2 regions of the Streptomyces sp. NPDC051018 genome follow, and region 1 is predicted to be linked to the other one. Evidence: riboswitches for the same ligand, from Rfam matches in the RefSeq annotation. Region 1 holds a riboswitch; the other holds the start of a gene.
What was found. A riboswitch is a leader RNA that binds a small molecule or an ion and turns the genes downstream of it on or off. The one in region 1 is predicted to bind cyclic di-AMP.

Region 1 (3,837 bases):
AGGCACTGCGCGCGCCCGCCTTCGCCGACGCCGAGGTCGAGCGGCTCGTACGCAACCGGCTGGACGAGATTCCGCACGAGACGGCCAACCCGGGCCGCCGCGCCGCCAAGGAGCTGTACCGCCAGCTGTTCCCGTCCTCGCTGCGGATGTCCCGTCCCCGTCAGGGGACGGAGGAGACCGTGGCCCGGATCGACTCCGCGGCCGTGCGGGCGTTCTTCGAGGCGCACGTCCGTCCGTCCACCGCCACCGCGGTCATCGTCGGCGACCTCACCGGGGTCGACCTCGACGCGGTGCTCGCCGAGACCCTCGGCGACTGGACCGGTGACACCGCCGAGCGCCGTACGGCACCGGTGATCACCGCGGACGACACCGGACGGGTGGTCATCGTGGACCGTCCGGGTGCGGTGCAGACCCAGCTGCTGATCGGCAGGATCGGCCCGGACCGCCACGACCGCGTCTGGCCCGCCCAGGTCCTCGGTACCTACTGCCTGGGCGGCACCCTCACCTCCCGGCTGGACCGGGTGCTGCGCGAGGAGAAGGGCTACACCTACGGCGTACGGGCCTTCGGCCAGGTCCTGTGCTCCGCTCCCGACGGGTCGGGGGCCGCGATGCTCGGCATCAGCGGTTCGGTGGACACACCGAACACCGGTCCGGCGCTGAAGGACCTCTGGCAGGTGCTGCGGACGCTCGCGGCCGAGGGCCTGACCGACGCCGAGCGCGATGTCGCCGTGCAGAACCTGGTGGGCGTCGCCCCGCTGCGGTACGAGATGGCGGCCTCCGTCGCCGGAACCCTCGCCGACCAGGTGGAGCAGCACCTTCCGGACGACTTCCAGGCGCAGTTGTACGTACGCCTCGCCCAGACCGGCACGGTGGAGGCGACGGCCGCGGCGGTCAGCGCGTTCCCGGAGGACCGGCTCGTGACCGTGCTCGTCGGTGACGCCTCGGAGATCGCCGAGCCGGTGAAGGAGCTGGGTATCGGCGAAGTGACGGTCGTCACGGGCTGATTGAGCCCACCCGCACTCCGCGGGCACGGGGGAGCCCCGGTGTCACGGGACACCGGGGCTCTCCCCTTGGCTCGTTCCCGGACCCGCTGAATGTCCGGATTGTTGGGAAGTCGGGTGACGCGTCCTGTGGTGTAAGCAACAAAATCGGCCGTCTGTTTGGTGATCGACAGCTCTCCGGCCTAGCGTCGTCCCGGCTGTTCGTCGGGAGTACGCCGCACCCGCGGCACGGACAGTCATCGCCGAATCCCCGTCAGGCGCGAGCCGGGGGAGCCGGGGACCCTCCCTCCTGCCGCGGTACGCGCCCGGAGGGGCAATCCCCACAGGGGTGAATCGGACCCCTTCGCATCCGTGCGGAGGAGCCCGTAGGAGACCTTCCTGCTCCGAACCCGTCAGCTAACCCGGTAGGCGAGAGGGAAGGAAAGGACAAGCCCCTTCATGGCGTTCACCCGCCCCGCCGGGAAACACCGCGGCCCGAGCCGGATGTCTCGCAAGAGCGCCGGCATCGCCGGAGTCGCGACCCTCGCCACCACCGGTGTCATCGGAACCCTCGCCGCACCGGCGTTCGCCGCCGACTCGGACTCCGAAGCCAAGCCCGCCGAGCCCGGCCTCAGCGCCGAGGACACCGGCGTCATCGAGGCCCTGGGTTCCGAGCGGATGGCCGACACGGTCGCCGACCAGGCCGTCGTCCAGCGCAAGGCGGCCGACGAGGCCACCGCCAGGGCGCTGGCCCAGGCCGAGGCCCGCGCGAAGGCCGCCCGTGAGGCCAAGGAGCGCGCCGCCCGCGAGGCCGAGCGCAAGCTCCTCAACACCTACCGGCTGCCCGTCGCCGGCTCGCATGTCTCCACGGCCTACCAGGCCAACAGTTCGCTGTGGTCCTCCGGCACCCACACGGGCGTCGACTTCCGCGCCCCCGCCGGTACCTCCGTGGTGTCCGTGGGCGCCGGAACCGTCGTCGAGGCGGGCTGGGGCGGTGCGTACGGCTACAACGTCGTGATCAAGATGCGCGACGGCTCGTACACCCAGTACGGCCATCTGTCGTCCATCAGCGTCTCGGTCGGCCGGCAGGTCATGCCGGGGGAGCGGATCGGGCTCGCGGGGTCGACCGGCAACTCCACCGGGCCGCACCTGCACTTCGAGGTCCGTACCGACGCCGAGTACGGGTCGGACATCAGCCCCATCGCCTATCTGCGCTCGCACGGCGTGAAGATCTGACCCGGGCGGACACCGTCCGCGCGGCGATCACCGTCACCGGGCCCCGGCGTTTGTGACGCCGGGGCCTTCGGCGTCGGTCGTGCCGGATGTTTTCCGTGGTGCTGTTCCCCGGGGTGCCTGGCCTTTCCCGGCGTCCCGGGCCGTGTCCGTGCCACCAGGGCAGTTTCCGTGCCATCCGGTCCGTTACCCGCGTGGTCGGGCCGTACCCCGTGTCGCCGGGCCGGACCACGGAAGCGATTTCGCGCGGTGGTGGCGCGTCATCCTGCCGGGGCGGCGCGACGGGAATCCCCCTGATGGCGACTGATACGGCGAGAGGCGCCGGTCCCGGGGTGCGGGACGGCGCCTGTGTGCTGTTTGTGGGGGCGGTGGGCCGACGAGCCGGACGGCCGTTCCGGACTCCCGGTTGCCCGGATGCTCCGTACGGCGTGTTCTGTGCGGTCTATCCGTGGACGTGGATGGATGTGGACGCGGCGCGCGGTGCCTGTGAGGTCTCCGCGCAGCGCCCTCAGACCGTCTCCGGCAGCTCTTCCAGTCCCTCGGCCACCAGCTTGGCCAGCCGGTCCAGGGCGATGTCCGCGCCGTCCGCTTCGGAGGCCAGCACGATCTCCTCGCCGCCCTGCGCGCCCAGGCCGAGGACGGCGAGCATCGAGGCCGCGTTCACCGGAGTGCCGTCGGACTTGGCGATCGTCACGGGAACACCGGACGCCGTGGCGGCACGGACGAAGATGGAGGCGGGGCGGGCGTGAAGGCCCTCGGCCCAGCCGACGTTGACGCGGCGCTCAGCCATGGTGTTGCCCTTCAAGTCATCATTGGTTGTCTAGACCAGTCTCTCACGGTGGGCCGCGAAGCCCGTACCGGCGGGTTTCCCGAGGTGGGACCCGTCGGCGCTCCCAGATTGCCGTGCCCGGAGACCGGCCGCGACCTGTGACATTGCCGCAGCGCCCGGTGACCATCCCGGAGAGCCCTCCACGAGGGGGGAGGGCGCCGTACGCTTTCTGCCATGCCGACGGAGTCCGATCACGCCTACCCCGACCACTGGGAAGCGGACGTGGTGCTGCGCGACGGCGCCACCGCGCGTATCAGGCCCATCACCGCCGACGACGCCGACCGTCTGGTCAGCTTCTACGAGAAGGTCTCGGACGAGTCGAAGTACTACCGCTTCTTCGCTCCCTACCCGCATCTGTCCCCCAAGGACGTGCACCGTTTCACCCATCACGACTATGTGGACCGGGTGGGACTCGCGGCCATGGCCGGCGGGGAGTTCATCGCGACCGTCCGCTACGAACGGATCGACGAGCGCGGGCGTCCGGCGAGCGAGCCCGCCGACGAGGCGGAGGTCGCCTTCCTCGTCCAGGACGCCCACCAGGGGCGCGGGATCGCCTCCGCGATGCTCGAACACATCGCTGCCGTCGCGCGTGAGAGAGGGATCCGGCGGTTCGCCGCCGAGGTGCTGCCCGCGAACAACAAGATGATCAAGGTCCTCCGGGACGCCGGTTACACCCAGAAGCGCAGTTTCGAGGACGGCTCGGTCCATCTGACCCTCGATCTCGAACCGACCGCCGAGTCCCTCGCGGTGCAGCGCGGCCGGGAGCAGCGTGCGGAGGCCCGCTCGGTGCAGCGG
Region 2 (3,837 bases), on a different contig from region 1:
CGATGGGGCAGGGCACGGCCCGCTTCACCCCGGGCATGCTCCACGGCGCGCTGACGATGCTGGTCACGGGAGTGGCGCTGGTCGGGCTGAACCAGGCGGACGACCAGACGGTCAACAACGTCAAGATCGGCGTCAAGATGGCGGTGCTGGTGGTGATCCTGGGCCTGGTGTACGTCAAGCGGGACGAGGAAACGGTGGACAAGGCCCTGTTCGGCGCGGTCGGCGGCCTCACGATGGTGAACATCTTCATCGCGACCCTCTGGACCTGAGCCGCCCCGCCGCGGGCACGGCGAGGCGAGGGGCACGGACGTCCGCGGGCCTGCGCGGGCATACGCGGGTATCTACGGACGACGGTGTACGGGCGGATCCGACCGCGACCGGTCCCGGGCACGCGCCGGCGTCAGGCGGGGCGCACGCTGCTGTGGATCGGCATGGAGAAGATCGACTCCTCGCGGACCTTCGCGCCGGGTTTCGGCGCGTGGATCATCTTGCCGCCGCCCGTGTAGATACCGACATGGCTGGTGTCGTCGTAGAAGAAGACCAGGTCACCGGGGCGCAGATCCTTGGTCGCCACCCGGGTGCCGGTCTTCACCTGGTCCCAGGTGGTGCGCGGGAGGGTCACGCCCGCCGACTTCCAGGCCGCCTGTGTCAGCCCGGAGCAGTCGTACGAGCTGGGCCCGGCCGCGCCCCAGACGTACGGCTTGCCGAGCTGGGCGCGGGCGAAGGAGAGGACCTTGCCGGCCTTGGCGGTGGAGCTGCCGGAGCCCGGTCCCGGCCGTGACCCCTGGCCCGTACCCGAGCCGGATCCCGTACCGGAGCCGCTTCCCGTGCCGGAGCCCGTGCCGCTGCCGGGCTGCCCGCTCTGCTCGCGCTGCTTCTCCAGGCGCTTGCGCTCCTCCTGAGCCCGCTGCCGCTCCCGGGCCTCCTGCTCGGCCTTGGCCTCGGCCCGGCGGCGGGCCTCGGCCTCCTTCTCGCGCTCGATCGCCGCGAGCCGGGCCTTCTCCTCGGCCGTCAGCTTCGACAGCAGCGAGCGCGCCTCGGCCAGCTTCGCCTGCACCCGCTGCTTGCCGTTGCGCAGGGTCTCCTGCGACTCCGCGAGTGATTCCAGGCTCCGCGCGGCCCGCTCCCGCTGCTCGGCGGCCTCGGTCCGCTGGGTCTCGTAGTCGGCTATGACCTCGCGCTGACGGTCCGTCATCCGGTCCATCAAGTGGTTCTGGTCGAAGAACTGCTGCGGGCTGTCCGCGAACATCAGCGCGGCGGTCGGGCTGACCGCGCCCGTGCGGTACTGGGCCGCGGCGTAGGAGCCGAGTGTCCGGCGGGACTCGTTCAGTCTGTCCGCGCGCTTCGCCGTGTCGTCGAGCAGCCGGTCCACCTCGCGCCGCTTCTCGGCGGTCGCCTCCTTGGCCCTGTTGAACTCCTGGGTCGCGGTCCCCGCCTGCCGGTAGAGGTCGTCGACCTTCTTCTGCACCTCCTCGACGGAGGGCTTCGGCTCCGGCGCGTCCGGCGCGGCGGAGGCGTTCCCCGCCGACAGCAGACCGACGGACGCGAGTGCCGCGGAGGTGATACCGGCGGCCGTCAGGGGTTTCGAGGTGAGCGCGGTAAGACTGCGGGGCTTGCGATGCGACGCCAACGCCGGCATCTCCTTCTTCCGTTGACCGCCTACCGGGTTAGCTGTCGGGTTCGGGCGGAACGGAAGGTCGCCCTACGGACCAGTCATTTCAGGCCAGTCCGATTCACCCCGGTTGTGCATGGTGGGTCCCCGGTTTCGAACTTCCTTGGGGGAAGCCCGAATTCGACGTGGCCGCCCGCTTGGCGTGGATCGCCGTGGGGGTACGGGCCGCCTGATCGAGCACGCTAGCAACCGTGTGGCCGCGGTGAAGGCCGATGTTCGATATTCCCGATACTTTTCTGTGACCTTGGCGTCGAGGGTGCACGGGCGCGGGGACGCCCGGCCGATGACCGAAAGAGGTCGCCCGGCCACCCCGGGTGCGCGGGCGCGGGGGCTCCCGGAACCGTATCCGCGTGACGGCGGAGCCGCCCTCCGGGGACCCGGACGAGGACACGATCACCGCTGGTCACGGCCGTGGCGGTGGTGGTGGCAGCCGTGATGGCGGTCGTATCGCGGTGCCGGCCGCGGTATGCCCGTCGCGCCTCCCCGGAGCCGTCCCGCCCGGCACGCCTGCCCCGCCCGGAGGCGCCTCGCCCGGAGCCCGCCCGCCTTACCGGACCCGCGTCCCCCCGCCCGCCTCACCGGACCCGTCACCGGGGGCGGGGCCGTGCTCCACGAGGCCCGTGCCGGCGGCATGTCCGTATGCCCGTATCCGTACGGTCCCCGGGTGCGTACAGTACGCAACGACCGGGCCGTACCGGTGTGATCACCGTGTCCTGACGCCTCCCGGCGGCCCCGCGGCCGATGCGGCGGCGGGCTGTCAGTGCCGAGGCATAAACTCGGAGAGCGATGAGCAGCCTCTTTGACGAAGACTTCCTGGCGAACCTCCGGCGCACCCCGGAGGAGCCCCCGCCGCCGCCCGAGGACCACGAGGGTCCCGGGGGCCCGGCCCGGGAGGAGATTCCGGACGATCTCTTCCAGGGCGCGTTCGACGTACCCCCCGCCAGAGGCGCGTACCACCGCGACGGCGCGCCCCGGACGGTCGTGGACCCCGAAGCCCTGCTCGACGGGCTGAACGAACAGCAGCGCGCCGCCGTCGTGCACACCGGCTCCCCCCTGCTCATCGTCGCCGGGGCCGGATCCGGGAAGACCCGGGTGCTCACCCACCGGATCGCCCACCTCCTGGCGACCCGCAGCGTCCACCCCGGGCAGATACTGGCGATCACCTTCACCAACAAGGCCGCCGGTGAGATGAAGGAGCGCGTCGAGCAGCTCGTCGGCCCGCGCGCCAACGCGATGTGGGTCTCGACGTTCCACAGCGCCTGCGTCCGTATCCTGCGCCGCGAGTCCAAGAAGCTCGGCTTCACCTCGTCGTTCTCGATCTACGACGCGGCCGACTCCAAGCGGCTGATGGCCCTGGTCTGCCGTGATCTGGACCTGGATCCCAAGAAGTTCCCGCCCAAGTCCTTCAGCGCCCAGATCTCTAATCTGAAGAACGAGCTGATCGACGAGGAGAGTTACGCCGACCAGGCCGCCGGCTCCGGGGGCGGCTTCGAGAAGACGCTCGCCGAGGCGTACCGGATGTACCAGGCGCGGCTGCGTGAGGCCAACGCCCTGGACTTCGACGACATCATCATGACGACCGTCCATCTCCTCCAGGCGTTCCCGGACGTCGCCGAGCACTACCGGCGGCGCTTCCGTCATGTCCTCGTCGACGAGTACCAGGACACCAACCACGCCCAGTACACCCTCGTACGCGAACTGGTGGGCACCGGATACGAGGATCTGCCGCCCGCCGAGCTGTGTGTCGTCGGCGACGCCGACCAGTCGATCTACGCCTTCCGCGGGGCGACCATCCGGAACATCCTCCAGTTCGAGGAGGACTACCCCCAGGCGACGACCATCCTGCTGGAGCAGAACTACCGCTCCACACAGACGATCCTGTCCGCCGCCAACGCCGTCATCGAGCGCAATGAGAGCCGCCGCCCCAAGAACCTGTGGACCAACGCGGGCGCGGGCGCGCAGATCACCGGCTATGTCGCCGACACCGAGCACGACGAGGCCCAGTTCGTCGCCGACGAGATCGACCGGCTCACCGACGCGGGCGACGCGAAGGCGGGCGACGTGGCCGTCTTCTACCGTACGAACGCCCAGTCCCGTGTCTTCGAGGAGATCTTCATCCGCGTCGGCCTGCCCTACAAGGTCGTCGGCGGTGTCCGCTTCTACGA

Region 2: it holds a riboswitch for cyclic di-AMP, as region 1 does, so the genes downstream of both, ACIBCM_RS32545 (NlpC/P60 family protein) here and ACIBCM_RS28335 (M23 family metallopeptidase) in region 1, are expected to answer to the same signal.

What each region holds. Positions count from the first base shown of each region.
Region 1 covers NZ_JBITFN010000020.1:108,515-112,351, forward strand. Annotated here, with positions in the region: gene ACIBCM_RS28330 (M16 family metallopeptidase) at 1-1,004, shown strand, start outside; cyclic di-AMP (ydaO/yuaA leader) riboswitch at 1,232-1,427, shown strand; gene ACIBCM_RS28335 (M23 family metallopeptidase) at 1,440-2,216, shown strand; gene ACIBCM_RS28340 (HPr family phosphocarrier protein) at 2,722-3,003, opposite strand; gene ACIBCM_RS28345 (GNAT family N-acetyltransferase) at 3,217-3,837, shown strand, end outside.
Region 2 covers NZ_JBITFN010000029.1:61,633-65,469, reverse strand. Annotated here, with positions in the region: gene ACIBCM_RS32550 (hypothetical protein) at 1-269, shown strand, start outside; gene ACIBCM_RS32545 (NlpC/P60 family protein) at 401-1,639, opposite strand; cyclic di-AMP (ydaO/yuaA leader) riboswitch at 1,641-1,808, opposite strand; gene pcrA (DNA helicase PcrA) at 2,459-3,837, shown strand, end outside.